Linked DNA regions of Prochlorococcus marinus str. SB. The protein of the gene in region 1 interacts with the protein of each later gene in a pairwise test. Links are inferred from orthologs where the notes say so. Each region holds a gene or a part of one and is shown on either strand. Other genes may lie near its edges. The genes, in order: ftsZ and EV02_RS04880.

Evidence for each region.
Region 2: the proteins of ftsZ (region 1) and EV02_RS04880 interact in binary tests that used the Bacillus subtilis proteins (3 or more experiments, as listed by UniProt). The link is inferred for Prochlorococcus marinus str. SB from one-to-one orthologs.

Annotation. Positions count from the first base shown.
Region 1 is NZ_JNAS01000002.1:1,002,815-1,018,783, reverse strand. Bases 5,467-8,364 are described here. They hold ftsZ (cell division protein FtsZ), read left to right. Parts: upstream 5,467-6,306; coding sequence 6,307-7,422; downstream 7,423-8,364. Other genes in these bases: hemW (radical SAM family heme chaperone HemW), read right to left, coding at 8,345-8,364; panB (3-methyl-2-oxobutanoate hydroxymethyltransferase), read left to right, coding at 7,579-8,352; EV02_RS01065 (cell division protein FtsQ/DivIB), read left to right, coding at 5,467-6,127. Outside these bases: EV02_RS01035 (FAD-binding oxidoreductase), read right to left, coding at 1-963; EV02_RS01040 (amidohydrolase family protein), read right to left, coding at 1,002-2,237; tRNA (N6-isopentenyl adenosine(37)-C2)-methylthiotransferase MiaB, read left to right, coding at 2,512-3,906; EV02_RS01055 (D-alanine--D-alanine ligase family protein), read left to right, coding at 3,917-4,984; EV02_RS01060 (hypothetical protein), read left to right, coding at 4,995-5,405; more of EV02_RS01065, read left to right, coding at 5,402-5,466; more of hemW, read right to left, coding at 8,365-9,568; EV02_RS01085 (PIN/TRAM domain-containing protein), read left to right, coding at 9,665-10,774; EV02_RS01090 (ATP-dependent Clp protease proteolytic subunit), read left to right, coding at 10,815-11,477; EV02_RS01095 (ATP-dependent Clp protease proteolytic subunit), read left to right, coding at 11,502-12,113; ilvC (ketol-acid reductoisomerase), read left to right, coding at 12,225-13,214; adenosylcobinamide-phosphate synthase CbiB, read left to right, coding at 13,202-14,227; EV02_RS01110 (chlorophyll a/b-binding protein), read left to right, coding at 14,273-14,521; EV02_RS09775 (hypothetical protein), read left to right, coding at 14,524-14,736; EV02_RS0108915 (hypothetical protein), read right to left, coding at 14,731-14,952; EV02_RS01120 (hypothetical protein), read right to left, coding at 15,047-15,289; and 2 more genes. UniProt on the Bacillus subtilis protein: Essential cell division protein that forms a contractile ring structure (Z ring) at the future cell division site. The regulation of the ring assembly controls the timing and the location of cell division.
Region 2 is NZ_JNAS01000002.1:241,975-258,018, reverse strand. What follows is about bases 6,046-9,018. They hold EV02_RS04880 (cell division protein SepF), read left to right. Parts: upstream 6,046-7,230; coding sequence 7,231-7,806; downstream 7,807-9,018. Other genes in these bases: EV02_RS04890 (glycosyltransferase family 4 protein), read right to left, coding at 8,632-9,018; proC (pyrroline-5-carboxylate reductase), read left to right, coding at 7,814-8,626; EV02_RS04875 (YggS family pyridoxal phosphate-dependent enzyme), read left to right, coding at 6,444-7,079; EV02_RS04870 (PII-interacting protein PipX family protein), read left to right, coding at 6,174-6,440; EV02_RS04865 (energy-coupling factor transporter transmembrane component T family protein), read left to right, coding at 6,046-6,154. Outside these bases: EV02_RS04825 (hypothetical protein), read right to left, coding at 1-1,081; aroQ (type II 3-dehydroquinate dehydratase), read left to right, coding at 1,486-1,926; EV02_RS04845 (tRNA-(ms[2]io[6]A)-hydroxylase), read left to right, coding at 1,927-2,535; cobI (precorrin-2 C(20)-methyltransferase), read left to right, coding at 2,552-3,307; EV02_RS04855 (DUF1823 family protein), read left to right, coding at 3,307-3,792; ribosome biogenesis GTPase Der, read left to right, coding at 3,867-5,240; more of EV02_RS04865, read left to right, coding at 5,240-6,045; more of EV02_RS04890, read right to left, coding at 9,019-9,789; DNA repair protein RecO, read right to left, coding at 9,875-10,660; EV02_RS04900 (deoxyribose-phosphate aldolase), read right to left, coding at 10,661-11,317; hpf (ribosome hibernation-promoting factor, HPF/YfiA family), read right to left, coding at 11,325-11,909; lipoyl(octanoyl) transferase LipB, read left to right, coding at 11,954-12,604; EV02_RS04915 (AMP-binding protein), read left to right, coding at 12,632-14,575; EV02_RS04920 (YlqD family protein), read left to right, coding at 14,614-15,057; EV02_RS04925 (dihydrolipoamide acetyltransferase family protein), read left to right, coding at 15,276-16,044. UniProt on the Bacillus subtilis protein: Cell division protein that is part of the divisome complex and is recruited early to the Z-ring. Probably stimulates Z-ring formation, perhaps through the cross-linking of FtsZ protofilaments. Its function overlaps with FtsA.

The DNA.
Region 1 (15,969 bases):
TGTATGATTCCATACGACTTCAGAAATTCCATTGACGAGTTTTTCTTCTTCCCCAAGGAGGGTAGATTGAACTTTGAATTTTTTACAAATTAGCTCGATAGTTTTTATTCCTCCAAGACTAGATTGAATTAGTATCTTGTGAGTTCTAGAATTAGTTTTAAACCATTTTGGCATTTGATCTACAATTTCTTCTTCAAGAATTGCTCCTAGTTTCAGATCAATTGCTGCGCTGGTGAGATTTTTTAATATTTCTATTGTTTCTTCAAATTCAATACAGTCGATAACTATTGAATACCACTTACGTTTGATATCAGTAGCAAGTAGTAAAGAAGTAATTATTCCATTAGTCCCATAAGCATGATTAAGAGGTTCGGATTCTTCAGCATCAAATTTTAATAATTCAGGTTTTTCATTCATCGTTACTGCTTCTAAACCAATAAGATTTCCTGGATCTCTTAAAAATCCCCACCTAATTGAACCAATACCTCCTGATCCACCTGCAATAAAACCTCCAATTGTTGCAGTTTTCCAAGTACTAGGAAGCAACCTCAATTCCCTCCCATATTTCTCTAATTGTTTATTCAAATCTCCCATAACACAGCCAGACTGTACTTTTACAAAACCTGTATCAGGATCAAATTCTTCTAACTTATTAAAGTGACTCATATGCATTACAACTCCTTTAAACAATGGGACAGCTTGTCCATAATTACCTGTACCTGAACCCCTTAAAGTAAGTGGGATAGAAAATTCCCAACAAATTTCTGCTACTTCCTTTACTGCGTTATGATCACTAGGTCTTACCACTAAATCAGCAATACATTTGTCTAATTTTTCAGTAAGGACTGGAGAGTAGTTATAAAAATCTTTTGAAAGTCTTACTATGTCAGATTGACTTTCAATAATCTCTAAGTTTTTAACTTCCCTAAATTTTTCTATAAATTTAAGAGTATTTGATGTCATCAATTAGATTCTTATTGTTTTGTATATAAATTAGCGGATTAGCAATATAAATCGCCTTTTATAAACACTTTTCTTTTTAAGGAACTCGAAAAAACATCTGCCCATCTTTGTGCATCTAAAATCACAAAATCAGCAGGGCATCCCTTCTTAATTAAACCATCCCACTTTAAGTTTAATAATCTGCTTGGAGCTAAAAAAATAGAAGATAGAGTCATTCTCTCCCAGGGATTTAATTGAAGCATAGGTATCGAGCAAGACAACATATAAAAAGGATCAAAATTACCAAATGGGTACCAGGGATCTTGAACATTATCACTACCTAGAGATACATCCACGTGTGATTTTTGTAATTGCTTTATTGGAGCAACTGGTCTTTTTAATGAGGTACTTTGATTACTTCGATTGAGCAGCCAAAAATTTGTTAGAGGTAAAGCAACAACTTTAATATTTTTCTCAGACATTTTTTCTCCTAAATTTAAAATCTCTCTATGACTTAGAGAAATAAGACTACTCAAATGACTACAAGTTATTGGAATACTATTAATTTTTAAATTTTCGATTGTCTCCAATAAAACTTTTATTCCCGCTCCAGGCTCAATGATCGATTCGTCTATGTGCAAATCAATTTCTAATTTATATTTACTAGCTAGACGAAGCATCTTTGCGAGAAATTTACTTGTATCTTTTTTATTGAAAGGAGGAACAATTACACCTCCTAAAATACCTCCATTAGAGGAAAACATTTTTGCCAAATCTTCTCCATTAGTTGTATCCCAGAATTCCAATGGTGCTAGAGCAACGAATTGTAACGTTAACTCAGATGAAAATTTTTTTTGTAATTTAAAAAGTTCAATCCAAATATCAAAAGACTGACTTTTGTAAGTATCAATATGACTTCTAATAGCTCGGTATCCATTTTGTATTGCAAGTTTTAATGATTTCTCAACTCTTTCAAGAACCTTATCAGTAGTTCTAGTTTTATGTTCTTCAAGATTTACTGATAATGCTCCTCCATAGTTTGATTCCAGATTAGGAAAGTCTGCCCATGTAAAAGATTTATCAAAATGCGAATGCGTTTCAATAAATCTTGGGAATAAAATATTTTTTGGTTTTGTAACTTTATTTTTTAAAGGCTTTAACTCAGAAACAAATCCATACTCCCAACTAATGGAAACTGAACATAAATCCTCTAAATCGATAATGAGGTTATCTATATCTTCTATTAAACAAAGGCTTCTGGGAATAAGAACCTCAGCTGTGCCGGAATTACTCAAGTTTTTAAATTTTCTTTTATTTTAAATCATAAGAAAACTTTACTGAATTAGAAAATAATTCAAATTTCGCTAAAAGATAAAAATAACTATGAAAAATTCCCCTTGAGTTGTTAAATTTATAAATGTGAGGCGGGCGTCGCCAAGTGGTTAAGGCAGCGGCTTGTGGCGCCGCTATTCGGGGGTTCGAATCCCCTCGCTCGCCCTCAAAAATATTGCAGCAAAATTATTTAACTTGTATTTTTTAATTAAAGAATCATAAAAAATTCCTAGCAAAGTGCTAACAAAAACAAAATCAGACGAAAAAAAAACTCAAAATAACTCAACTACTGGCAGTTATTGGATAACCACATTTGGATGCCAAATGAACAAGGCTGATTCTGAGAGAATGGCTGGGACATTAGAGAAAATGGGATACACCAGAGCAGATAATGAATTAAATGCCGATTTGGTCTTGTACAATACATGCACTATTAGAGATAATGCAGAGCAAAAAGTTTATAGCTTTCTAGGAAGACAAGCAAAAAGAAAGCACAAAACACCTAGCTTAAAACTTGTTGTTGCAGGTTGTCTTGCTCAGCAAGAAGGAGAATCCTTACTAAGAAGAGTCCCAGAACTTGATTTGGTTATGGGGCCTCAACACGTAAATAATCTTGAGAATCTTCTGGAGAAAGTTGATTTAGGAAATCAAGTTGCTGCTACAGAAGAAACCTTCATTTCTGAAGATATAACAAGTGCCAGAAGAGAAAGCTCTATTTGTGGCTGGGTTAATATCATTTATGGATGTAATGAAAGATGTTCATATTGTGTAGTCCCCTCTGTCAGAGGAAAAGAGCAATCAAGATATCCAATTGCGATAAAAAGTGAGATACAAAAATTAGCTGATGATAATTTTAAAGAAATTACTCTTTTGGGTCAGAACATTGATGCTTATGGTAGAGACCTTCCAGGAACTACAAAAGAGGGGAGAAAAGAGAATACCCTAACTGATCTTTTGTATTATATTCATGATGTTAAAGGAATTCGCAGGATAAGATTTGCTACTAGTCATCCAAGATATTTTTCAAAAAGGTTGATTCAAGCTTGTTATGAACTGGATAAAGTCTGTGAACATTTCCATATCCCCTTCCAAAGTGGAAATGATGAAATTTTAAAGCAAATGTCCAGAGGATATTCTATTAAAAAGTATAAAAATATTATCGAGAACATAAGGTCATTAATGCCAGATGCTTCAATTACAGCTGACGCAATAGTTGCTTTCCCGGGAGAAACCGAACAACAATATCAAGATACTTTAAAACTAATATCAGAAATTGGCTTTGATCAGGTAAATACAGCAGCATACTCTCCAAGACCAAATACGCCTGCAGCAGTTTGGACTAATCAACTTTCCGAAGAGGTAAAAAAAGCTAGATTACAGGAAATTAATGATTTAGTCGAGAAAACTGCTAAGAGTAGAAATCAAAGATATATCAATAATATCGAAAGCGTTTTAATTGAGGGTTTAAATCCAAAAAATTCCTCTCAAATGATGGGTAGAACTAGAACAAATAGATTAACTTTCGTAGAGATTCCCAAAAACACTAACTTTAATTTTTCGTTGGGAGATGAGATAAATGTCAGGATAAATGAAGCAAGACCTTTTTCTTTAACAGGAGAACTTTCTTTATAAATTTTTTTAAATGATCGGGGGAAAGAAAAAATTTATTGGGTTAATATTTGGCGGAGATTCCAATGAACATGAAGTATCGATATCCTCTGCAAAAACAGTTTTTCAAGCATTTAATGCACAAATAAACAAAGAACGTTTTACAGTTAAAGCCTTTTACATAAACAAATATGGAGATTGGCTTGATAGTGATATTTCAGAAAAAATCCTAATTGGTAAAATTGAAGACTATAAAACAAAAAAACAAGAAATTTTTAATCAAGAAAAAATTAACTTCCTTGACGGAATTGAATTTCAAAATATTGATATTTGGTTTCCTCTTTTACATGGATTTAATGGTGAAGACGGATCAATTCATGGCTTAATTAGATTTACTAAGAAACCTTTAGTCGGGTGCGGAATTATTGGCTCTGCACTTGGAATGGATAAAATATTGATGAAAACAATTTTCTCAAATCTCAATCTTCCACAAGTTAATTATCTAGTTTTTCAAAATAAAGATCTCAACGATAAGCAAGTAAAAAATAAAATAATTAATGAAATTTTAAAAAAATTAAAATTTCCTATTTTTGTTAAACCATCGAACTCTGGATCATCTCTTGGCATCTCCAAAGTCAAAAATGAATCGGAAATATTACTAGCATTAGAAAAGGCTCGGGAAATAGATCCAAGAATCTTAATAGAGGAAGGTTTAGAGGTAAGGGAGATTGAATGCGGAATAATTGGGAATTCAAAACTCTTAACCTCTGAGATAGGCGAGATAAATTACGAAAGTGATTGGTATGATTACGATTCAAAATATAACTCAAATAATAAAATAATTATCCCAGCCGAAATAGATTCTAAAATCGCAAAAGAAATTAAAGACATTGCTATTAAAAGTTGTAGAGCACTAAATATTTTCGGTTTTGCAAGAGTAGATTTCTTTATAGAAAGATCCTCAAATAAAATTTTAATAAATGAAATAAATACAATTCCTGGTTTTACAAAAAACAGTATGTTTCCAATGCTTTGGGAAGCTTCAGGTTTAAAAATTGAACAACTTGTGGCTAAACTGGTAGATATATCTTTAGATTTGTAATTTAAATAAAATGTTGCATGGACTACTTTGGTTACCATTACTTTTAATCTTCATTTTATTAACTGCACTTGGATGGTTAGAAAGAAGGAGGCAAAATCTTTTTAGAAGTTGGGCAAGTGATTCTGAATTGTGCAAGTTAGATAGTTCAGGTGCAGCGTCCTTAAAAGATGGTGAGTTAAAGTGGAGCGCATTTGAAGCTGGTAAATTTGAAGAAAAAGATTGTTTTATAATCAAGAAACTGGAATTAGTTGAATTAATGGCTCTAACTTCAGGGGAAGCTCCTCTAACAAGTGAATCTCAAGGTAAATGCAGGTTGAGATTAGTAGGGGATGGTAAAGAGATGGATGTACCATTTTCAGATGCAGAGCGAGCGAGAGAATGGATGGATCAACTGATGGAAAAAGCTCGATGTGATTTGTGAAAAACCAAAAAAGGATCAAAAATAAAAGTTTTTTTTTTCTAATTTTATTTTTATTTTTAACAAGCATATTAAGCATAAAAACTTTCAAAAAAGTTGGTACCAAGGATATTAGGATTTCTGGTAGTGAATTTTTTTCGCAGAGTGATTTGGTAAAAAATTCATCTTTAAATTTTCCAATTAGATTAATTTTTGTTGAAACTAATTTGTTAGAAAGGGAGTTAAAACAAAATTTATCTCTTAAATATGTTTCGGTAAACAGAGAATTATTTCCTTTTGGTTTGAAAGTTTATATTACTTCAAGAATTCCAATAGCTTACGGTGAGAGGATATTGAACGACGAAACAATATTAGGCTTCATTGATAGAGATGGTTTTTTTATAAATAACCAAAATGTAGATAAAAAAAATTTGAATAAATTAACAATACAAGTTTTTGGATGGAAAGAAAAATTTAAGAAAATATTATCTAAAATTTTTATCGCTATAGAGAATTATGAATTAGAAATAGTTAAAATAACTTTTTCATCCGATGGTTTTCTAACTGTTGAGGAAGAAGATTTAAAAACGATATTCTTAGGATTTAAGCCAAATTTAATCAACTATCAACTACAAATAATCAATAATCTTAAAAATGAATTTAAGAAAAATAGCTTTTCAAAAAAAATAGATAATATTGATCTTACTAATCCAGATAAACCAAAAATAAAAGTGTTCAAACCCTAATATTTGAAAAAGTATTTTGAGTAATTTTTTTTAATTATTGTAGTGTTGATATGGGTTTTGCATTAAAAACAAAATATTTAATAAATAAATATTTTTAGGATTTTCTTCAACAAATTCCTACATATGAGCGCAGTAAGTTCATAATGCACCCAATACTAGTAAAAGATTCCTATTAAGAGATGAGCTTCGGTAACAATCCAAACTTTGATCAATCGAGAGAAATCCTTCCAAGCCAAAATGCCAAAATAGAAGTTATTGGTGTAGGTGGTGGTGGAAGTAATGCAGTCAATAGAATGATAAATAGTGATTTAGAAGGTGTTTCGTTTAGAGTCCTCAATACCGATGCCCAAGCCCTCCTACAATCTTCTGCAGAAAGTAGAGTTCAACTTGGACAAAACCTTACTAGAGGTTTAGGTGCAGGCGGGAATCCAAGTATTGGTCAAAAAGCAGCCGAAGAATCCAAAGAAGAGCTTCAACAAGCTTTAGAAGGATCTGATCTAGTTTTTATAGCCGCTGGAATGGGTGGAGGAACTGGTACAGGTGCTGCTCCTGTTGTTGCAGAAGTAGCCAAACAAAGTGGGGCTCTAACAGTAGGTATAGTAACCAAACCTTTTTCTTTTGAAGGGAAAAGAAGAATGCGTCAAGCAGAGGAGGGGATCGCAAGACTAGCTGAAAACGTTGATACTCTTATAGTTATTCCAAATGACCGATTAAAAGACGTTATAGCAGGAGCTCCTCTTCAAGAAGCATTTAGGAATGCTGATGATGTTCTAAGGATGGGAGTCAAAGGCATTAGTGACATAATTACTTGCCCGGGATTAGTTAATGTTGATTTTGCAGACGTTAGATCAGTTATGACTGAGGCCGGCACTGCACTTCTCGGAATAGGTATAGGTTCAGGAAGATCGAGAGCTATAGAGGCAGCACAGGCAGCAATGAATAGTCCTTTATTAGAAGCAGCAAGAATTGATGGAGCCAAAGGCTGCGTTATAAATATTACTGGAGGCAAAGACATGACTTTAGAAGACATGACCTCTGCATCTGAAATTATTTATGATGTTGTTGATCAAGAAGCGAATATTATTGTTGGTGCAGTGGTCGATGAGGCAATGGAAGGTGAGATACAAGTTACTGTAATTGCTACAGGATTTGAAACAACCCAACCATTAAACCAGCAAAGAATAAAAAACAGATTATCTAATCAACCCTTATATAATTATTCCGACAATAAAGAATCTGGAGCGAGTATTCCTGAGTTTTTGAGGTTAAGGCAAAATAAAAAAGATATAGGTTAAAAGGTAAAATAGAGTGACTCGGTTATCTCGCCTGCCTCAAGCATCCCTTGTGGCTGCTACCTTCCGGTCCTGACCAGGTTTAGGCGTTAAAACCGCGAAAGGCCGAGTCAGGAATATCTTAGCAATTCTTGATTAAAAAAGATACATAAATTTGTTATGTTACCTTCAGACCTAGTTAATTATAAAAAAAAATCTCGCAAAATCATTGCACTAACTGCTTGGGACTCCATATCAGGATCTATTGCAGAACAAGCAAATGTAGATCTCGTACTAGTAGGGGATTCATTAGCAATGGTCTGCTTAGGATACAAATCGACATTGCCAATAACTTTAGAAAATATAATTTATCATACTAATGCTGTTTCAAGAGGATTTAAGAAAAGAATTGAGGAACAACCTCTAGTCGTTTCAGATATGCCTTTTCTGACTTACCAATGTGGTGAGGATAAGGCTGTTGAGTATGCAGGGAAAATCATTCAGAGCACTTATGCAAAAGCTGTAAAAGTGGAGGGAGCTGAACCAGAAATACAAAAAGTTATTTCTAGATTAATAAGAATGGGAATCCCTGTTATGGGTCATATAGGTCTTACACCACAAAGCTATCTAAATATTGGATTAAGAAAACAAGGAGAAAGCAAAGCAAGCCAAGAAAAAATTAAGAAAGAGGCTTCAATTCTTGAAGAATTAGGATGTTTTTCAATAGTTCTAGAACATATTCCTGATTTGCTTGCTAAGGAAATACAAAATTCTTTAACAATTCCCACAATAGGTATCGGCGCAGGTAATTACTGCGATGGGCAAGTAAGAGTTACTGCAGATTTGTTAGGCCTCAATGATAATCAACCCCCATTTTGCCAACCAATTATCCAAGGGAAGAAACTATTGAAGGACAAATTAAAAGAATGGGTAGTCTCTGAAAGACTTAGTTAATCTCATCCCACCACTTAAACATAGAAACAAGAACTTGATTACTAAGTTCCATGCCATTAGGCTCACTTAAAAAGAATCTATTCCCCTTTCTTACAAGAAGTCCACTTTCAAGAAATTTTTCCCATTCTTCAAACAATTTACTTAAGTTGCTTTCAAATTTTTTGTTTTCCCAGTTTTGTTCTTTAAACACTTTTTTGATATCTACACCCTCTTTGAGTCTTAATCCCAACATTATTTTCTCATCAAGTTCTTTATAAACAAACTCCTTATTAGTTAAGGATGAATCTAAATTAAATTCGTCTTGTTTAGTTACCCATTCTTTATATTCCTTACTAACTCTTGGTCGAGTAAACTTTTCCCCCCAAGGTGAACTAGTGGAACCTTGACCAAAACTCCACCAGCCTAAACCACTCCAATAAACTCTATTATGTCTCGACTGATGTCGAGGAAGGCAATAGTTTGAGATTTCATATCTTGAATACCCTGATTTTTTTAAAATTAAATGGGTTGATTCACTATTCCTAAAAGCTTCTTCATCACTTGGGAGTTTTAATTTGCCTAAATTAATTAATTTTTTAAAAACAGTGCCATTTTCAATATTTAAATCGTAAATAGATAGATGAGGTGGTGAAAATGTAATTGCTTTTTTTAAATCATCTTGCCATTCTTTAAATCCACTTAGTGGCAAGTTTTGAATTAAGTCTAAACTCCAGCTTTTTATTAACCCAGAATCATATTCTCTCTTCAACCATAAACAAGATTTCTCTGCATCTTCTTTCAAATGACGCCTTCCCGACTTTTGAAGTATCTGATTATTAAAACTTTGTACTCCAAGACTAAATCTATTTATCCCAGCATTTATGAATCCGAAAAGATCATCTTCAGTAAAACTTGCTGGATCAACCTCCATAGTGATTTCAGCACCATAGTCAATTCCATAATTTTCTTTAAAAAGATCAACTAATTCTTTGATTTGAGCAGGATCTAAAATTGATGGAGTTCCACCTCCTATATAAATTGTCGATAGAGGTGATTTATGCTTAATCGACAATATTTCTTTATATAAAAATTGCAAATACTCATTAACTGTTTTGCTTCCATAACCTTTTAAAGTTTCAACTTCGTTTCCTAGTGGAATAACTGCAAAATCACAATAAAAACACCTTCTGTGGCAAAAAGGAATGTGCACATAAGCACTTTTTGGAAACTTATTCATAATCTAAATTCATTTTTAAGCGCCAAAAAAGTATTAAGGATCGAAAAAAATAAAATCCTTATTTACTCAATTAATAAATCCTAGTAGATTATAGATATGACAGATATCTTAGTATTAATTTTATTTGTATTGTCTGGGGCTGCTTCAGGGTGGCTTGGTGTTGATTTATTGCCAGTAGACATACTTAAACAGGTATCTAATGTAGAAGGTTTTAGAATTGTTTTAGCAATAATTGGCTTTTTTGTAGGTTTAGCAGCAGGTTTTGTATTCCTTCAACTTAGAAAGACTTTTCTTGATCAAATAAGAACAATGCCTACGGACTTACTAATAAGTAGGTCAGTTGGATTAATTTTAGGATTACTTGTTGCTAATCTCCTACTAGCTCCAATACTATTAATACCCTTCCCTAGAGAAGTTTTTTTCGCAAAACCATTAGCAGCAATATTAAGTAACATTTTCTTTGGAGTGCTTGGTTATAAGTTGGCAGATACCCATGGGAGGACATTATTGAGATTATTCAATCCAAATAACACTGATGCATATCTAATCAATGAAGGAATTCTCCCTGCTGCAAGTCCAAAAATTTTAGATACTAGCGTAATTATTGATGGAAGAATCAATGGTCTATTAAGTTGCGGCTTATTGGAGGGACAATTAATTGTTGCTCAAAGTGTAATTGATGAATTACAAACTTTAGCTGACTCAAGCAGTAATGAAAAAAGGTCGAAAGGCAGAAGAGGTCTCAAGTTATTAAAAGAATTAAGAGATTTATATGGTAGAAGACTTGTAATAAACCCAACAAAGTATGAAGGTAATGGGGTAGATGAAAAACTCCTTAAAATTACTGAGGATATGACAGGAACTTTAATTACGGCTGATTATAATCTTTCTCAGATCGCTGAAGTTAAAGAATTAAAAGTTATGAATTTGAGTGATTTGGTTATTGCTTTAAGGCCAGAAGTACAACCAGGAGAGTCACTTAATATAAAAATCGTGAGAGAAGGCAAAGAAAAAATGCAAGGTATTGGATATTTAGATGACGGCACAATGGTTGTTATTGATGAGGCAAAGAATTTTGTTGGAAGCAGATTAGATATTGTCATCACAGGAGCATTACAAACTCCTACTGGAAGAATGGTCTTTGGAAAACTAATAAATAATCCTGAGTCAAACAAATCTTTTAAATCACCAGCGACACAGGGCTAAATCTAGCTAGAATCAGTTCAATCTTAATTTCGTGATACAAATGACTGTATCTGCTCCTTATTACGGCGAAAACACCGTCATGAGGACCCCTCCCCCAGATCTACCCTCTCTTTTACTGAAAGAGCGAATTGTTTATCTTGGCTTACCATTATTTTCAGATGATGATGCGAAAAGACAACTAGGAATGGATGTCACTGAGCTAATCATTGCTCAACTTCTTTATTTAGAGTTTGAGGATCCAGAAAAACCAATCTATTTCTATATCAATTCAACTGGGACAAGTTGGTACACTGGTGACGCTGTAGGTTTTGAAACAGAAGCTTTCGCTATCTGCGATACAATAAGCTACATTAAGCCTCCAGTTCACACGATATGTATCGGACAAGCAATGGGGACTGCTGCAGTTATTCTTTCATCTGGCACTAAAGGACAAAGAGCCGCTCTTCCACATGCTTCTATTGTTTTGCATCAACCTATAAGCGGAGCAAGAGGTCAAGCAACCGATATCCAAATAAGAGCTGAGGAAGTTTTGAAAAATAAAAAATCAATGTTGGAGATTTTATCTCGTAATACTGGAAAGACCATCGAAGAACTCTCAAAAGACTCTGACAGGATGAGTTATCTCAACCCACAAGAAGCACTAGATTATGGAGTTATCGATAGAATACTCACAAGTCAAAAAGATCTACCAAATAAAATTTAACACTCACAAAACTATTTTAAAATCATGCCAATAGGAACTCCAAGCGTGCCTTACAGACTTCCAGGAAGTCAATACGAAAGATGGGTCGACATATATACAAGACTAGGTGTTGAAAGAATTCTTTTTCTTGGACAAGAAGTGAACGATGGTATTGCTAATAGCCTTGTTGCACAAATGCTTTATTTAGATTCTGATGATAATTCCAAACCTATCTATCTGTATATAAATAGCCCAGGAGGATCAGTAACTGCTGGCTTGGCAATTTATGACACTATTAAATACGTAAAAAGTGATGTGGTAACTATATGCGTAGGCCTTGCAGCTTCCATGGGAGCGTTTTTATTAGCAGCTGGTACAAAAGGTAAAAGAGTTGCTTTGCCCCACAGCAGAATAATGATTCATCAACCCTTAGGAGGGACGTCTCAACGCCAAGCAAGTGATATTGAAATAGAAGCTAAGGAAATTTTAAGAATTAAAGATATGTTAAACATGTCTATGGCAGATATGACAGGCCAATCATTTGAGAAAGTTGAAAAGGATACTGATAGAGATTATTTTCTAAGTGCGGAAGAAGCAAAAAATTATGGATTAATTGATAGAGTTATTACACATCCAAGTGAAGCAAATCAGTATTAAACTTTCTAAATTAATATTTTAATTTTAATTTTTTAAATTAATAATTTTTTTGGTTTATTTCCACCTTAATGTCTAAAATATTAATTATCAAATGCAAAGAAGCTACAACTAATGACCCAACTCTTTTACGACACAGATGCAGATCTAAGTCTTTTAAATAATAAAACAATAGCGATTATTGGATATGGATCACAAGGTCATGCACATGCCCTAAATCTTAAAGATAGCGGTATGGATGTAATTGTTGGATTATATAAAGGGAGTAAGTCTGAAAGCAAAGCTATTAGCGATGGTCTACAAGTCTTTAGCGTTTCTGAAGCTTGCGAAAAAGCAGACTGGATTATGATTCTCCTTCCAGATGAGTTTCAGAAAGATGTTTATCTTAAAGAAATAGAACCAAACTTAAAAGAAGGAAAGATATTAAGTTTTGCTCATGGCTTCAATATAAGATTCGGACTTATCAAACCTCCTAGTTTTGTGGATGTTGTAATGATTGCCCCAAAAGGACCTGGACACACTGTTCGTTGGGAATATCAAAATGGTCAAGGAGTCCCAGCATTGTTTGCAGTAGAGCAAGATTCTTCTGGGAGTGCAAGATCATTGGCTATGGCTTACGCTAAAGGGATTGGCGGAACGAGAGCAGGAATTCTTGAAACAAACTTCAAAGAAGAAACAGAAACTGATTTATTTGGCGAACAAGCTGTCTTATGCGGAGGATTATCAGAACTTGTCAAATCAGGCTTCGAAACTCTTGTAGAGGCAGGATATCAACCTGAACTTGCTTACTTCGAATGCTTACATGAAGTTAAACTTATTGTTGATTTAATGGTGAAGGGAGGCTTATCTCAAATGAGAGATTCCATTTCAAATACTGCAGAATATGGAGATTATGTAAGTGGTAAAAGACTAATCAATAGTGATACAAAAAAAGAAATGCAGAAAATTCTAAAAGATATTCAAGATGGAACTTTCGCTAAGAATTTTGTGGAAGAATGCGATAAAAACAAACCCTTAATGACAAAATTAAGAGAAGAGAACTCAAAACATGAAATTGAGAAAGTAGGTAAAGGTTTGCGCTCGATGTTCAGTTGGCTGAAATAAATTTATTTTTAATATTCCTTGGATCGATTGGTTTTGATTTATTAATCGGCGATCCAAGATTCTTAATCCACCCTGTTCAAGCAATTGGCTTTTACATAAAAAAAATATCTGATTACCTCATAAATAATTTTGGGGAAAATAAAAATATATTGTTTTGGGGAGGTTTAATAGTAGCTATATCCACCATAGGAATGAGTTTTGGTTTAGGTAAATTGATAGAACTCAGTTATGTGCATTCAAGAAATAATTTTTTGGGTGGATTGCTAATTTTTTTTGGACTTTCAAGTTGCATTGCGACTAAGGGACTTATTTCAAGTGTGAAAGAGATTGCAGAGCTAATAGAATGCGAAGAAATTAATGACCAAAATAAGAGAATAATCAAAGAGAAGGTACAAAGGATAGTTAGTAGGGATGTAAGTTCATCTACTTTAGAACATCTTTTGAGATCAAGTACGGAGAGTCTTACCGAGAATTCAGTTGATGGAATATTTGGGCCATTATTTTGGATTTTTATTGGAATTTTTTTTATGAAATTTTCAATTTTTCTGCCAGGGCCTTTATCACTTGGTTTTTCTTATAAAGCCATAAGTACTTTAGATTCAATGATAGGTTACAGATATGATTATTTTAGATATTTAGGTTTTTTCAGTGCAAAAATCGAAGATATTTTCACGTTTGTTCCTTCAAGATTAGTTTTAATTACATTACCTTTAGTTAGTCCCAAAATTAATGAGTATGGATCAATCATAAAAAAAAGCTATCTTGATGGTAAAAAATATGATTCGCCTAATGCTGGGATTTCAGAAGCTATATTTGCTTATATTTCTGGAATAACATTGGGTGGAAAAAGTAAATATAAAAATGAGATTATTAAAAAGCCAAAGATCAATGCGAATGGAGATAATTGCACTGGAGAAAAAATTAAATTAATTTGTCAATTAATCTTGAGATTACAATTATTATGGATAATAATTTTTGTCTTAATTTTTTTTATAATTTCAACTTTAATTTAATAATAAACTAGTTTTAAAATTACTAGAATAAAGTATAAAGACTCTATGCAAGAAAACGGCTCTCCAATAGAAAATCAAAATGATGATTTTACTGCTGATACATCATCAACTGATAATGAATACTCAAAATGGGTAGACAATCAGGGTGATGAAGTAAAGAATGTTTTTGGATTTAATAGCAGTGCTGAACTTGTAAATGGTAGAGCAGCAATGATCGGATTCTTAATGCTCATATTAACCGAGTTAGTTTTTAGCGGCAGACCTGTCACTTCTTCAATTTTTGGTATTAATTAAAAATGGAAGCAAAAAAATCTAATCCAATAAAAGTATTCTTATACATATCTGTTTGGGTTATTATTTGGGGTACTATAGGATCTTTAGTCGATTTTCCTCTATATAAAAATAAAATCTACTTAGAAGGAAGCATATATCAATATCTTACTTTCACAATTACGGCTGTTATTTCTATTATATCTGCAAAGTTTTTTTATAAGAAAATTGATTTATAAAAACTTGTACCTAAATTTCTTAATAATTTTTGCTGGTTCTTTACTTTCATTGGACTCGTAAAGTATCCACTGATGAGTCTCAGTATCATGGTCACAACCATAATTTCCAGATGGGTTATCGTAACTTGAAAGATACGAATGACAATTTTGGTCTGCCTCAAAAGCAGAGTCATAACCTGTTAGAAAATATATCGAAAATAGAACAGTTATAAACAAAAAAAATACTTTAAAAACTAAATTAACTACCTTCATGAGATATTCCAAAATTTAAATATATCATCTAATAAAATCTTTCGATCTAAAAATATAGCTAACGTCCAACATTAAACACAAAGTCATGGAATTCTTGATTCTTTAAATAAAGGATGACTAGCAATACTAAAATGATATTTAAGCCTATTACTATTGATCCAAAAATATTAATTTGTTTTTTGCCTGGCAAAGTGTAAGTAAATTTCTTTCCTTTAAGAAAACCTGCTAAGCCTTTTTTTTCTTTTATTTGAGTATTTTGAGTATTATTCTTAACTTCATTATCAGAAAAACCTTTTACCATTACAAATTAAATAACAAATTTATAATATTCCAAAAAAATAAATTATTTTAATAATTAACAATTTTTAATCACATATGGAATCATTAATGAAATTCTCTCATTTGAGAAATTATTAAAAAAATAAGCTTCAATAATTTCCGTTTGCAGCCCCAATAAACTTGACTGACATTTGAATCTATTTTGGTCAAACACTACTAATTGAAGTTTTTCTATTTCAGAAACTAATTCTTTACATATTTGGGTTCGAGAATCTTTAAAACAATCACTAGTTTGTTTTAAAATTTTAGAATTTGTTGGTATTGTTTCAGCCATAACAAAATTAGATAACAACAAAAATTTAAGGAATAAAATAGTTAAACATTTCATTACTTCTAAAGATTTCAAAATTTTGGATACATCATTAAGAGTATTGGGCATCGAGCAAATTACATCTTTTTGCGATTAAAAAAAAAGATGCCCTATAAGAGCACCCTTTTATTAAAGGAAGAAATAGATTAAAAAAATTACCCTTGAACTCTATCCTTAAAAAGTTTACCTGCAGAGAATGTTGGAACTCTTTTAGCGGGTATTGCTATTTTTTCGCCTGTCTTAGGGTTTAAACCCTGTCTTGCAGAACGATCTCTTGGTTCAAAAGAACCAAATCCTAGTAAAGAGACTTTTTTGCCTTCCACTACTGAATC
Region 2 (16,044 bases), 760 kb from region 1 along the record:
CTTGGCCAACATCTCCAAATCTGTTCTTCTTTTGGACTAAATTTATTTGAGTCAAAATTGTTGCAGGTAATTTAATTAATTGAGACTTATATAAATGAATTAATTTTTTCCCTAAATTTGGTTTTTCAACTAAATCCATAGCAAATACTCTTCTATCTTTTCTTTTTTGATTGGTGGTATTTTTGTTGTTTTTAACTTGGCCTACATATAAATTTCCCTCTCTAACTTTTAGAACAGCTAACTCGGCAAGTCTTAATCCAAAAATAGAAACTAAACCAGTTGCCAAAAACATCTCAGGGTCACTTGATTCAAGATCATCTAATAATTTAAATAAATCATTCTCCTCTATATAAGGAGTTAATGCCTCTTCTCTTGTTCTTGTTGATGAACCTTTTAATTCTTTCCTGATACTTTCACTTGGTGGAATCCATCTCTTAGGCATTGAATGTCTTTCGATTCCATAATTTAAAATTTCGCACCAACCATCTATATATCTTTTCCTTTGATCGGGGGTTATATCTCCTAAATCTCTAGCTAATTCCTTAACTAATTCTTCTCCCGTTTTTGGTGCATTTCTTTTACTAATTAATTCTAAAAATGGCCTAATTCTTGAATACCAATCTTTCTCCGTTTTACTCGTTAGACCTTGTTTAGTTTGCATAAACTGATCGACAGTTGAGGCTTTTAATTCAGCCTTATATTCCTTAGTAGCCTTATCTAATTCTTTTTTGTTATAGGTATGTTTTGGTGGAATTATTAGAAAATCTTTCCATGCTTTGTTAGGGGTTTTTGTATTTCCTACGAATTGAGCCTGCCATCTTCGAGAGGCTTCCTTAAGAGTAAGATTCTGATTTTGTACTAATGGCTTAATAAATTCTATGGCTTTTAGAATCTCTAATCCGTTAGTTTCTTTCCACTCTATTGAGAGGGTCTTGGCTGCCTTTCTACCATCGAATGGATATTCGTAGGTTAATTTAGTCCGACCAGAATTTTCGCCGATTACATACCAACCTCGGCCATAATTAGAGTGGATTTGTTTTCTTAATAACTTTTCCCATGAATCCCTGCTACTGTTTGCCATTTGAAATAATATCTATTTCCTCTATTAGAGCAGAAATTAGAGTGGATTGCATATATTAGGGATATATCTGGATATATCTGGCATTTATCAAATTATCTCTGATTCTCTTAAACTTTAGTGGTAGTAAGGCTTTTGGGTATGCCCTCGTCGGGACTTGAACCCGAGACCTCTCCCTTACCAAGGGAGTGCTCTACCGCTGAGCTACAAGGGCAATTTTAAAGTGGGCCGGGTTGGATTTGAACCAACGTAGGCAGAGCCAGCGGATTTACAGTCCGCCCCCTTTAACCACTCGGGCACCGACCCCCACTATTTGAACTTATCAGTTAATGGTCACTTTGTGTGAAAATGTTTTGGATTTTTTGTTTCTTTCTAGATAGCATTTAATAGAAAAGACTTTATTGATGATGAATATACTATTGATAAATGGACCAAATCTCAATCTTTTGGGAACTAGAGAACCTGAAATATATGGAAATAAAACATTGGGCGACATAGAAGAAGATTTAACTAAGGTTGCTAAACAAAAAAGTATTAATCTTGAATGTTTTCAAAGTAATCATGAAGGGGAAATAGTAGATAAAATTCAGGATTCTGTAAAAAGTATTCAAGGTATTCTTATAAATGCTGGTGCTTTTACTCATACCTCGATTTCCATTAGAGATGCTTTAATTGGATCAAAAATTCCATTTGTAGAGTTACATATTTCAAATATTTTTAGTAGAGAAGATTTTCGCAAAGAATCTTTTCTTACAGATAAAGCTATAGGAATTATTAGTGGATTTGGTATATCAAGTTATTCCTTAGCTCTTGAAGGAATCATTGGATATTTAAATAGTAAAAATTAAATGCTAGTTGATTTTAAAAGGCCTTCTTCTCATATTAAATATTTATCGTCATTAACCTCAGATAAGTGGATCGAACTCGCATTATCTAATCCAATCGATATTCTTATTGACCATGCTCATTGTGAAAGAAAAGCAGCAGGAGTAGCTATTCAATTGATGTTTAGATATCCATCAGAACCAAATCTGGCAGAAGTTTTAAGCCCAATAGCGAGAGAGGAATTAGAGCATTTTGAAAAAATACTTTATTTTTTAAAGGATCTTGGACATTCTCTTGAGTCCTTAAAACCGCCTCCATATGGGGCTGAATTGTCCAAGAATATAAGAAAGGAAGAGCCCAATAGAATGCTTGATAGTTTCTTAATAGCAGGACTTATTGAAGCAAGAAGTCATGAAAGATTAAGCTTACTTGCGCTGAATTCTGAAGATAAATCATTTAAATCCCTCTATGAGTCTCTGCTTGAGAGTGAGGCAAGACATTTTGGAGTTTATTGGAAATTAGCGCAAACTAAATTCTCTAAAAATCAAACTTTCAAAAGGTTAGAGGAATTGTCTGAAATTGAGTCGTCAATACTAGCTGAAACTTTTGTATTGCCAAGGGTACATAGCTAAAGTTAATAAAATAAAAATGATAATAAACAAGTTCTTAAGTTTACTTAATCGATATAAAACTGATTTACCAACATTCACCATCGTTGGTGTAGGCCCTGGAGATCCATCGCTTTTAACAATTGCGGCTGTAGATGCAATAAAAAAAGCGAAAGTTATAGTTTTCCCAATATCAGATGATAATAAAAAGAGTTTCGCTGCAGAAATAGTCAAGAATTACACCAAATTTAAAAAAAATATACCTATCATCTTTCCCATGGCTAGGAAGGATTTTGATCCAGATGAAATATGGTCTAATGCTGTAGAAAAAATTGTTAAATATATAAAAAATGGAGAATCAGTTGTTTTACTTTGTCTTGGAGATACTTCACTATTTGCAAGTTCCTCTAATATTTTGAGGTTAATAAAAAATAATCATGCTGAAATTATTACCAAAACAATACCTGGTATTTCCTCTATTTCAGCAGCAGCAGCTTTGAATGATTTTGATTTGGTAAAAAAAGGCGAGACCTTGATCATTAAAGAATGCCCTTCTTCAGAATCTGAATTAACAACCCTAATTAGGGAAAGTAAGTCAAATAAAACGGTATTGGCAATTATGAAAGTTGGCAAAAGATGGAATTTAGTCAGAGAAATTTTAAAAAGAGAGGATATCATCAATACATCATTAATAGCTTTAAGTGTTGGGATGCCTGATCAAATTATTCAATATGCATCACAATATAAAAAGGAATTTATGCCTTATTTCTCTTTGATTTTGATAAGGTTCGATTAATGTATAAAAAAGAAGAATTAGTTGAAAATCAATTTACATGGCCAATATGTAAGGATCTATTATTTCTTGTTCTCGAAGATAGGGTTAGTGATGTTTTTGTTTGTGAATTGGTTTGGGAAAGACTTTTTTATACTAAAGAACTCTCTATAGATCATTGGGCCTTTAGCGCATTAACCCCTTCTTATTGGTCAGAAAAATTTGAAAAAGCTCCTCAAATCATTTCAGAGCGACCAGCCTCAGTACATTTGACTCGATCAATTCCAAAAGAGTATAAACAGGGATTGAAAAATTTTCTTAATTTTAAAGGCTATAAGATTAATGAACTTTATCCGAGAAGAACTAGAAGAGCGACGGCAGTAAATTGGTTGATTTATTGGGCGATTGAAAATGATTGTTTTTCAAAAGAAAGTGGATTAATGCCAAGTACTTGTTCACCCCCTGTTAATCCAGTTAAAGGACATTTTGGCGATCCAGAAATTAAATAAGTTTTTCTGAAAAAGGTAAATGATTCTATTAAAGGTATAGTTGTAATGGATACTACTTTCTTTGGAGAGAAGAATTGATTCTTCCTACAATAGCAATTATCGGAAGACCTAACGTTGGGAAATCTACCTTAGTTAATCGTCTTTGCCAAAGTAATGATGCAATAGTATTTGATAAGCCTGGTGTTACAAGAGATAGAACTTATCAAAATGCTTCATGGGGAGGTAAGGAATTTCAAATAGTTGATACTGGAGGTTTAGTTTTTGATGATGATAGTGAATTTCTCCCTGAGATAAGGACACAAGTTTTCTTGGCTCTAGAAGAGGCTTCACTCGCATTACTTGTGGTAGATGGGAATCAAGGCGTTACTGATGGTGATTTATCAATAGCAAAATGGTTAAGAAACTCAAGCTGTAAAACAATTGTTGCTGTTAATAAATGCGAATCGACTACTCTAGGAATATCCTTGGCTTCAGAGTTCTGGAAATTAGGATTAGGAGAACCTAATCCTGTTTCGGCTATTCATGGTTCAGGTACTGGAGATCTTTTAGATCTCGTTATTGGCGAACTTCCTGAAAATAATATCCAGGATGATGAAGAAAAGATAATGATGTCGATTATTGGTAGGCCTAATGTTGGTAAATCTAGTTTGTTAAATTCAATCTGTGGAGAAAAAAGAGCAATAGTTAGTGATATTAGTGGTACGACAACTGATTCAATAGATACGCTTATTAAAAAAGGTGATAATCATTGGAAAATCATTGATACTGCTGGGATTAGAAGAAAGAAAAATGTTAAATATGGTACTGAATTCTTTGGTATTAATAGGGCTTTTAAATCTATAGATAGAAGTGATGTTTGTGTTTTAGTTATAGATGCTGTCGATGGAGTAACTGATCAAGACCAGAAGCTGGCTGGGCGCATAGAAGAACAAGGCAGAGCATGTATAATTGTTGTTAATAAATGGGATCTTGTAGAAAAAAATAGTTCAACAATTTATCAAGTAGAAAAAGAACTTAGATCTAAACTTTATTTTTTACACTGGTCAAAAATGATTTTTATATCTGCCTTAACTGGTCAAAGAGTTGATAATATTTTTGAGCATGCTCTTTATGCTGTAAATCAACATAGAAGAAGAGTTACAACATCAATAGTTAATGAAGTACTTAAAGAATCAATCAGTTGGAAAAGTCCTCCAACGAAAAGAAGTGGCAAGCAGGGTAGGCTTTATTACGGTACTCAAGTAAAAAACAAACCTCCCACTTTTACTCTTTTTGTAAATGACCCTAAATTATTCGGAATAACTTATAGAAGATATATTGAAAAACAAATTAGAGTAAATTTAGGCTTTGAAGGCACACCCCTCATTTTACTTTGGAGAGGAAAACAGCAAAGAGCTTTAAATAAAGAAGTCGAAAGAGAAAATATTGAGTTAATTCAAAAAGATTAATGAATTTGCTAACCAAATTTTCTGTTGGTCAATACGTTCATGGTAATAGAAGTTGGCTCAGAATTATAGATAGTAGATTAAAAATAATTATCGTAATGATATTTTTAATCACTCCAATTTGGGCAGGTCCAATATGGAGATTGAGTTTAGTAGGTTTTTTACTATTAATTACTTTTTTAAGTTTATTGCCATCTAGAGTATGGTGGCGATCATTATTTTTTCTCTCATGTTTATCACTATTAATTGGATGTATATCAATACTTGCCTCGTCTGATATTCAATCTCTTGATGGCTACTTAAGAAATCCCAATGAGTTGCAAGTAGTACTGGAAAGCCAAAAAGAATGGAATATTTTGCAAATTTCTTCGCAGAAGATATGGTTTATTAATTTTGGTCCCTACAACTTATCAAGAAAAGCTTTTGAACTAGGAATAAAAACCTCAACTTTGATATTTACTGTTATTCATAGTGTGAATTTGATGCTTTTAACCACATTGCAGGAAGACATTGTATGGGGATTAAGTTGGTTTATGTATCCATTAAGAAAGATTGGATTGCCTACTAGTAAGTGGCTTTTTCAGTTGTTAATTGCATTACGTTTTATTCCTCTAGTGCAAGAAGAACTTCAAAATATCGTTAAATCAGTGTCGGTTAGATCAATAAATTTTCGAAATTTAGGATTAAAGAAATCCTTTAATGTTTTATTAATCTTAGTGGAGAGGTTATTTCAAAATATATTTCTGAGAATTGATCATGGAGCAGAATCATTACTCTCAAAGAAAAAAATTATTATAAAAACCAATAGATTCAGAACTCTTTATCCTTCAAAATCTCTCAATGTAATTGTTAATACATTATCGATTTGTTTTATTTGCATAGCAATTTTCCTTAGAAAACTGTATGGTGCAATATAAATAACAAAATATTTTAGGTTTGAGTTCTGAGCGTTATTTAAACCATCCAACATTTGGCATGCTATATCAAGTTTCTCCTGGAAACGATGGGAGAGATATTTATGCGACTTTATACGCTCAAAAAATGTTTTTTTTGGTACAAGTTCAACAGAGAGAAGTTTTTTTTGAAGTCATACCTTATTTAGATGCCCGTAATCAGGCTGAATTAAACTTCCAAAAGGCTAGAAGAAAAGGATCTGAAGAACTATCTAAATGGGAGAATTTATTCACGCAAACTTTCTTATAAAAGGTGAACCCTTCAAATTATTTAAAAATAAAAAATAAAATACCATCAAATGTAAATATTCTTGCGGTAAGTAAAGGATTTAAAAGTCAAGAAATCAAGACTATTCAAAATATAGGTCAGAACGATTTTGGTGAAAGTAAGGTTCAAGAGGCCTTTGAAAAACAATTAACCCTAAAAGATCTTAAGCAAATAAATTGGCATTTTATTGGAAGAATACAAAGTAATAAAATAAGAAAAATAGTTCAAAATTTTAAATATATTCATTCAGTAGATTCATTTGAAAAGTTGCAAAAGATTTCTAATATTTCACGTGAAGAGAAGAAAAATCCATCAATAATGTTGCAGGTTAAGTTGAGTGATGACCCAACTAAAGGAGGCTTTAATCCTGAATTTTTGATTTTGAAATGGAAAGAAATTCAAGAGTTGAAAAATATTTCATTAATCGGTTTGATGACTATCAATCCTAAAGGACTTAGCTCTAAAGAAAATTCAGGGTTGTTCAAAAAATGTCGTGCTTTAGCTGATTCTCTACAACTACCAGATTGTTCCATGGGGATGTCAGGTGATTGGGAGGAGGCTATTGATGCTGGATCAACGTGGTTAAGACTAGGATCATTGATTTTTGGAGGTAGATCTTAATAAATTATTTTTTTTATAAAAATCTTATCTATAAACTTGCAGTAAAGTTCAACTAACGTTATTTAAGTATAGGTAGTTTATTCATTTAAAAAATGAATCTATTACTTAAGGTTCTTAAACCTTAGTAATCAATTTCAAGAGGATTTAAAAGGTGTCACTTATTTCTAGATTAAAGGCAGTAGTTGCAGGGGATGAGTATCTCGATGATGATTTTGAAGAGTTGGATTATGCTTCAGAGGATGAATTAAATGATATTAATAATTTCAAACAAAATCCAAAGAATGCAAATGCCCTTGCAAATTCCAATCCATTCGATTTTATGAATAACAACAGATCATCAAAAGTAGTTGGTATGCCTGGAATCTCAAATTCATCATCAGAAGTAAGCTTAATGGAACCAAGAAGTTTTGATGAGATGCCTCAAGCCATACAAGCATTAAGAGAAAGAAAAACTGTAATTCTCAATTTAACTATGATGGATCCTGATCAAGCTCAAAGAGCGGTTGATTTTATTGCTGGGGGCACATATGCAATTGATGGACATCAAGAGAGAGTCGGCGAAAGTATTTTCCTTTTTGCTCCAAGTTGTGTAAATGTAACTAGTTCTTCCCCAGAAGAAGCTTCTCCCTCTTCTGTGTCTACAGAAAACACACCACAATATAGTTTGGGCAAAAATACTACTCCTGAACCGGCATGGGGTAATTCTAAATTAAGTGCTTATTCATGATGAATCTGTGACAGATAAAATTGCGATTATTGGTTTTGGAAATATTGCACGTGCTATAGTTACCCCTCTATTAGATAACAAATTAATTCAGCCAGAGAAAGTTTTTTGTGTAGTAAAATCAGAAAAAAGTTTAGAAAATATAAAAAAAAATTATAAACATAATATAAACGTTTATAAATCAGGTTCAAAAGAGTCAAAAATAATTTGGGATTGTAAATATAAACTTCTTTCGATAAAACCCCAACAATTAAATGACATAAGTGAGGCCCATCATATAAAAAATAAGGACAATTTAATAGTTTCTATTCTTGCCGGAGTTTCAATAAATAGACTTGCTCAAAAGTTTCCTAATCATAAATGTGTGAGGGTGGTTACAAATATTCCAATAACTATTGGAAAAGGTTTAACAGGGGTTTCTTGGGGAGAAGAAATTACAGAAGATCAGAAACAATTCACAAAAAAATTATTTGAAAATACTAGTAAAATTTATGAATTTACTGAAGATTACCTTGATATATTTTTAGCTTTAACTTCATCAGGCCCTGCAATTATTGCTTTGATCATAGAAGCATTAAGTGATGGAGGATTAAGCGGGGGATTACCAAAAAAAATTTCAGAGGAACTTGTTATGGAAATGATTTTAGGGACTATTTGTTTAATAAAGGAAAATAAACTTACTACTTCTGAGCTTAAAAATTTAGTAACCTCTCCAGGTGGAACAACTATCTCTGCTTTAAGGGTTTTAGAAAAAAAGAGTGTAAGGTCAGCATTAATTGAATCAATAGTTTCAGCTAGTAATCGAAGTAAAGAGTTTGGTTAGTGTTTTCAATTATCTTTTAAGTTCATATAAACTTTTTCAAGTGAATTTATATTTTTAGTAATTGTGTATCTCTCAAGTACACGTTCTCTAGCTTTTTCTCCAAGATCTTTTGTAAATGCAGGGTGTTCTACAAGAATTGGGATTATAGTTTTTAATTGTGCAGCCACATTATCAGTTGAAATTACTATTCCTGCTCCGTTATCTAAAACTTCACCATCCGCTCCGGCATCTGTAGCTACACAAGCAGTACCAGCCGACATTGCCTCTAAAAGTGATAATGATAAACCTTCTACTAAGCTTGGCAAGAAAAATACTTCTGCTATTTGCATTATTGCTATCCTAGTTTCTAAATCTAATTCGGCACCCCACCAAATTAATTTCTCATTACCAAGGTTAGAAAAACTATTTTCAAGTGTTGGCTTCATTGGTCCATCCCCAACAATAACTAATTTGCAATTTTGAGTTCTTGTTTGGCGCCAAGAACGTAAAAGTGCCTCTATATTTTTTTCATTTGCAATCCTTCCCATGTATAAAAAGATTCTTTCATTTCCAAGTTTGTTTTTAACTTGATTATATTTTTTACTTTTTTTGTAAAAAGGTCTCCAAACATTCTCATCAACACCGTTTGGAATAATTATTTGTTTTTCTTTAGGGACTCCTAATTTCTCAAGAACATTTTTTTGAGGTTCAGAAAAAATAATTATTTTATCGAACTTTGCTAAAGAGGGAGCATAAAGTTGATATGTTAATTGTTGAGTGCTCGCAGTTAGATTTCTATTTTTTGCATCAAATGGTGGATGAAATGTTCCTATTAGAGGAACATTAATTTCATTACAAAGCTCTGGAAGTCTAAAGTCTAAAGGAGATAAAGTTAGGCTTGCATGTACTATGTCAGGTTTTAATCTTCCCAATGATAGCCTTAGCTCTTTTTCTGCCCTTGGCGAGGGTATTGTATAAACTTGAGATTTAATTAAATATGGGAGACTTACATCAGGATCATTTGCAAGAAATAATGGGTTTGATGAATTTGAACTAGAGGGATTGTCGAAATGAATAAAACTAATTTTATGCCCTCTGGCCTTTAATTCATGAGTAGTTGAATTACCGTAAGTTACATTTCCACAAAAAGGGGATTTTTTCCCCAACCAGGCAATATGAACCACATTAATTAAATTAACTATTAATTAAGTTAACAGGCAAAGGCGCCATGATCATATTTTTTAAATTTTTTAATGCTTCATGAAAATGCTAACTATATATTTCTCTCAACATTTTTAGTGAGGATAGCTCCTTCTCTAATTGAGTAGAGATCCATGTCTCAATAATGAATAATATTTTAAGCCAGACTTTTTTGGGACCCAACAACTCTCCATTAGATTTTATTGGTAATTCTGGGAAAAGAAGTCTCTGTAATAGAGCAACTTCAGATGCATTTATTTTTAGATTACTTTGAGGATCTTCAATTGACGAAAACCCTTCACTTGGCAAATAATAACAACTCCATGCCCAATTTCCTAAAGGCGGAATAATAGGTTCTCCAGTTTTACAGCAATGATGAATTGGTAAATTTATACCTCCAATGGCTAATAGATGGATTAAAGATTGAATACTCATTGAGAGCATTTTAATATCTTCTTCTTTAGATTCTTCATACAAATAAATCCTATCTAGATGTGCGAGTACACAAGTTAAATAGTTTTGTTGCTTATCATTATTACCTACTAATAAAAAAGTTAATTCAGTTATTGCTTGCGCGGCTGCAAGACATTCAATATTTTTCCCTATACCAGAATAGCTTTTTAATATTTTAATTTGACGTACAGATTTAAGATTTCTTTTCCCAAAAATTTGCAGACTTAAATATGTTAATGGAGTAGCTGCGGCAAGACTACTTTTAGGCCGTCTAGCACCAGGTACCGCTAATCGAACAATCCCCTGCTCATCAGTAAGAATAGTTATTAATCTGTCATTCTCGCCTAATGGAGAAGCTTTAATACAGAGACCCTCTAGTCTGCACTCACCAGAACCAGACATTTAAAAATTTACTTCTTGGAAAATCTCACAAAAATTAGAAGTTCCAACGCAACTAATTCCATTATCAAACAAATCAATAACTTGTGTCAGTTTTTTTATACCACCTACAACTTTTATTTGATTTTGAGAGCCTGTTATTTTTAGTATTTCGGGGACATCATTAGATGTAAGAGGAGATCCAAACCCGTCCCCGAATTGAAAATTTTTTATTCCTAATTCCAAACATATTTCTATCGCATTAATAAAAACTTCTTCTTGTAGTTTTGATTTATTTATGATTATTGAAACTGGTAATCCAGATAATTTAACTTGCTCAATTTCAGCAGCGAAAGTTTCTAAATTTCTTTTGGATAAATTGATAAAGTTTGGGATATATTCAATTCCTTTTGCACCCTTATCTTTTGCAAAACAAACTAATTCTTCAATAAATGAAACTGGTAAATCTGCTAAAGGGTAAGAAATAAGTGCGTTTATATCCGCACTGTAATTACCTAAACAGTTTTTAAGATCAGTTAAATAATTTAGTGAAGTAGAAATATTTTTGATATTGTATTTTCTTATTAAATCGCAATTCACACTGAAATCTTCCCATGATAAATAGGGGTTAATAATAATCGCATGAATTTTCTCGTTTAATTCATATTCAATATTGGGCATTTAAAACTTATTTAGATTGAATCAATCCATAACCTCCATGATTCCTTTTATATATAACTTGAAGTTCATTATTTTTCTTGTTTCGAAAAACATAAAAATCATGATCAATTAGATCTAATTGTTTTCTAGCTTCGCCTGATGAAATTGGAGTCATTTCAAAGTATTTATTTTTTATAGATGGCTCAGGCAGACTTGCTTCAGTTCCTTCTTTAAAAAAAGCTTTATCTAAAAAATTTGATTCCATACTTTCAATTGGTAAAGAATCTTTATTTTTAAATTGTTTATTATGAATTGTTTTATTGTTTCTTTCTTTGTATTTGCGTAATTTTCTACAAAGTTTATTTGAAACTAAATCAATGCTTGAGTATAGATTTTCAGTTTTTTCTTCAGCTCTAATTACGGTACCATTTGCAAAAATAGTAACTTCTGCAGTTTGGAACGAGACTCTTGGATTCTTTTCAATTGAAAGGTGTATGTCAGCTTCTTTAACGATATCCTTATAGTGATGTGTTGCTTTTTCTATCTTTGCCTCAGTATATTCTTTTAATGCTCCAGTGAGCTCAAGATTCTTTCCATGGATTAAAATTTTCATAACAAATCTAAAAATATTTACTTACTTTCTAAATCTACTTAAATATGGATAATAGAACAGCAATAATTAAACAACCTGATAATATTTCTTCTTTTAATGATGTTTATAAATTACAAAAAGAATATCAGGAGGCATTGATTTTAGATAATTCTAACCCTGATTTTATTTGGATAGGGGAGCATCAACTCTGTTATACATTGGGGAGAGGATCTAATTACGATAACTTATTATTTTCTCTAAATGATGCTAAATATGATGTTTTTAAGATTGATAGAGGTGGTGAGGTAACTTGTCATATGCCAGGACAATTAGTAACGTATTTGGTTTTAGATTTGAAAAATTTTAATAAAGATTTAAATTGGTACTTAAGAAAAATTGAAGAAATTATTATAAAAATCCTTGGAGCTTTTAATATAGATTGTCACTCTAGAGAAGGGTTTACTGGTGTTTGGATAGGAAATAAGAAAATCGCATCAATTGGGATTGGGTGTAAAAGATGGATTACTATAAATGGATTTTCAATCAATATTGACTGCGAATTAGAAAACTTTAATAAGATTGTTCCTTGCGGAATAGAAAATTGTCTTATGGCAAATATGATTGATTACAACAAAAATTTAAATATTCAAGAAGTCAAGAGAATTGTTAAAAAAACCATCGAGGAAGAATTTAATTTTGATTTTATATCAAAATAGAAATTAAAATTTCAAAATCAATTTAATATGGGTGATTTAGCGTATTGGCCTGCAGCCAAACCTCTTTCTAAAAAAAATACATTTGCCAAAAATAGAGATTTTATTAAGAACCTTGATCATATAGATCAAATTTGGGAAAAATTAAAATTTAAATGTGGTGATACTTTAGCTGTTTGCGATTTAAGAGGGAAATACAAAGAAAAATTTTCTTATTCTGAGCTGGCTGATTTAATAAAAACAGTCTCTTCTTCTTTTGAAAATTATGGTTTAAAAAAGGGGGATGTAGTTACTGTAATATCTGAAAATTCTCCAAGATGGCTAGCAGTAGATCAAGGCTTAATGCGTTTAGGAGCTATAAATGCAGTGCGAGGTATTAATTCTCCTTCAGTAGAATTAGACTATATTATTGGGCACTCTAATTCAGTAGGACTAATAGTTCAATCTAAGGAAATTTGGCTAAAGTTAAACAACAAAGAAGAATTAAAAAAAAGACTGAAATTTATAATCAATTTAGAAGATGAACAATTTGAAAGTTTAATAAGTTGGAGTACATTCATAAGTTCAGTAGAAAAAGAAAATTCACAAAATAATAATCTTGAAAAATTTAATCCAGAAATTGATGACGTCGCTACTATTCTTTACACTTCTGGGACGACCGGAAAACCCAAAGGTGTGCCTTTGACTCATGCAAATTTTTTACATCAAATAATCAATTTAGCCTATATCGCTGATCCAGAACCAGGGACCTCTGTATTAAGCGTTTTGCCTATCTGGCATTCTTATGAGAGAAGTGCTGAATACTTCTTTTTTTCATGCGGTTGTTCTCAATACTATACAATTCCAAAATTTCTTAAAGATGATATTACACAAATAAAACCTGTTGTCATGGCTACTGTACCGAGACTATGGGAAGCAATACATGATGGTTTTTTTCAGGCTTTGAAAAAAATGCCTTCCAAAAAGCAAAAACTTATTAAGTTTTTGATAAGTAATAGTTCGGTTTTTAAAAGAAGTCTTAGAAAGATAAGAAATATAGATATAAATCAAATAACTTTTAAATCAAAAATCCCCTTACTGGGTTCTGTTATTAGCCGATACCCTTTACATAAATTGTCAACTATTTTTTTATGGCCGAATATTCTTAGACAACTATGCGGAGAAAAACTGAAATTTCCTATTAATGGTGGAGGTGCATTGCCAGAACATGTAGATCTTTTTTTTGAATCTTTAGGTGTAGATGTTTTGGTGGGATATGGACTCACAGAAACTAGTCCAGTATTAACTTGTAGGAGAAGAGAATTAAATGTTAGAGGATCATCTGGGCAGCCTCTTTCATTTACTGAAATCAAAATAGTGAATGATGATAAAAAAAAGATTCTTAAGTTCAGAGAAGTCGGAAAAATTCTTGTTAGGGGGCCGCAAGTAATGAAAGGTTATCTTAATAATGAAATAGCTACAAATGATGTTTTATCCAAGGATGGTTGGTTTGATACTGGTGATTTAGGTTTTCTAATACCAAATGGTTCTCTCTTTATAACCGGAAGAGCCAAGGATACAATAGTGCTATCAAGTGGTGAAAATATAGAACCGAATCCCCTAGAGACTGAAATTCTTAGTTCAGAATTTATTAATCAGATTCAATTAGTAGGACAAGATAAGAAATGTTTAACAGCTCTCGTAGTTCCTAATGTCGAAATGGTTAAAAGCAAGTTTTTGGAAGAAGACCTTTCAAAATTAAACCTGAATAAGAAAATTGGTACATTTTTCAAATCACAAATTAATAATTTGCTTAAAAGTCGATTAGGAGCAAGATCAGAAGAACAAATATTAGATTGTTATTTTGTTGATGCCTTTACTCTAGAAAATGGGTTATTAACACAAACTCTTAAACAAAAAAGAAAAGAAATAGAAAAAAAGTATTCATTACAAATAGAAAATATGTATGAAAACAAATTTAGTAAGAAAATTTGATTTGTTCTATCTATATTGAAAAGGAAATTTAATTTTTTATGGAAACAAAAAACTCAATATCTATAAAGCGCTCAATAGCTATTAAAGCTGTAGTTACTCCAACTTGGAAGGAAGATGCTGAAAAAGAATTAAGTAAAGCAATTTCAAACATTGATCAGCAATTATCGCAACTGGAGCAAGAGGGGCAGCAAATAGTAAATAATATTAGATCCCAATCGGTTAATCCCCTAGATCCAAGAGTCCAAGAACAGGTTAGTCAGGTGCAACAACAAGTCGCAGCAAAACGAAATGAAATTGAAGAACAAAAAAGAAATCTTCTTCAACAACAGAGTCAAGTTCGCGAATTAAAAATGGACGAAATTGTTGATCAAGGGCAAGTGGATAGTTTCTGTGATGTCACTGTGGGAGACAATCTTATTGAAAAAATGCAAGTATCGATTACGGTTAAGGATGGAGTTATTCAATCTATAGATAATAATTAAAGAGAAGATTTAGTATTTTTGATAAATATAAGTAAATCTTAATTTCGAAAAGTTTTAAATTCTAATCGATCTAAATTATTACTTTCTTAAGTTTTAAGAGTTCCCACTGTGAACATGATTTCGTATAATTAAAATAAGAGGTTAAAGGGTTCTTAACCATAAAAACTTTAGGAAGTTTGGTAGAAATCCCTTGAAACTTATGCAATAACAATTTTCTTATGTCTCACGAAATATTCATGCCTGCCTTGAGTTCTACTATGACAGAGGGCAAGATTGTGGAATGGTTGAAAAATCCAGGAGATAAAGTTGAAAGAGGTGAATCTGTCTTGGTTGTTGAATCTGACAAGGCAGATATGGATGTTGAATCTTTTCAAGATGGATATCTTGCGGCTGTTTTAATGCCTGCTGGCAGCACTGCACCAGTAGGAGAGACTATCGGTCTTATTGTAGAAAATGAGGACGAGATAGCTTCTGTTCAAGAACAAAATAAAGGAATACAACCCGAAGTTTCTAGTTCGGATCAACTTGAATTGGTAAGCAATAAAACTGAAGAAAAACCTGTGGTTCAAAGTGAAATTGTTGAAAAACAAGAAAAAGAAGTCGTATTAATGAGTGAAAAGGCAGCCTCATCTTTTAATAGTGATCAAATAAATGCTGCTACGATTAATGTTTCTTCGAGGGTGATTGCATCTCCAAGAGCTAAAAAACTTGCCTCTCAAATGGGCGTTGATTTAGCAAAGGTTCATGGATCCGGACCTCACGGAAGGATTCAAGCCGATGATATTTTAAAAGCTAATGGCCAACCAGTCTCTATACCATGGATAGGTGAAGGTGGTTCTCCTGCAAGTATACCTGGTGCAAATTTGGGAGTTGAAAGTAAACCAGAAACTTCAGGAAATAGTTTTGGTAATCCCGGAGAAACAGTTCAATTTAATACTCTTCAAAAAGCGGTAAATAAAAATATGGAATCTAGTTTAGATGTGCCAT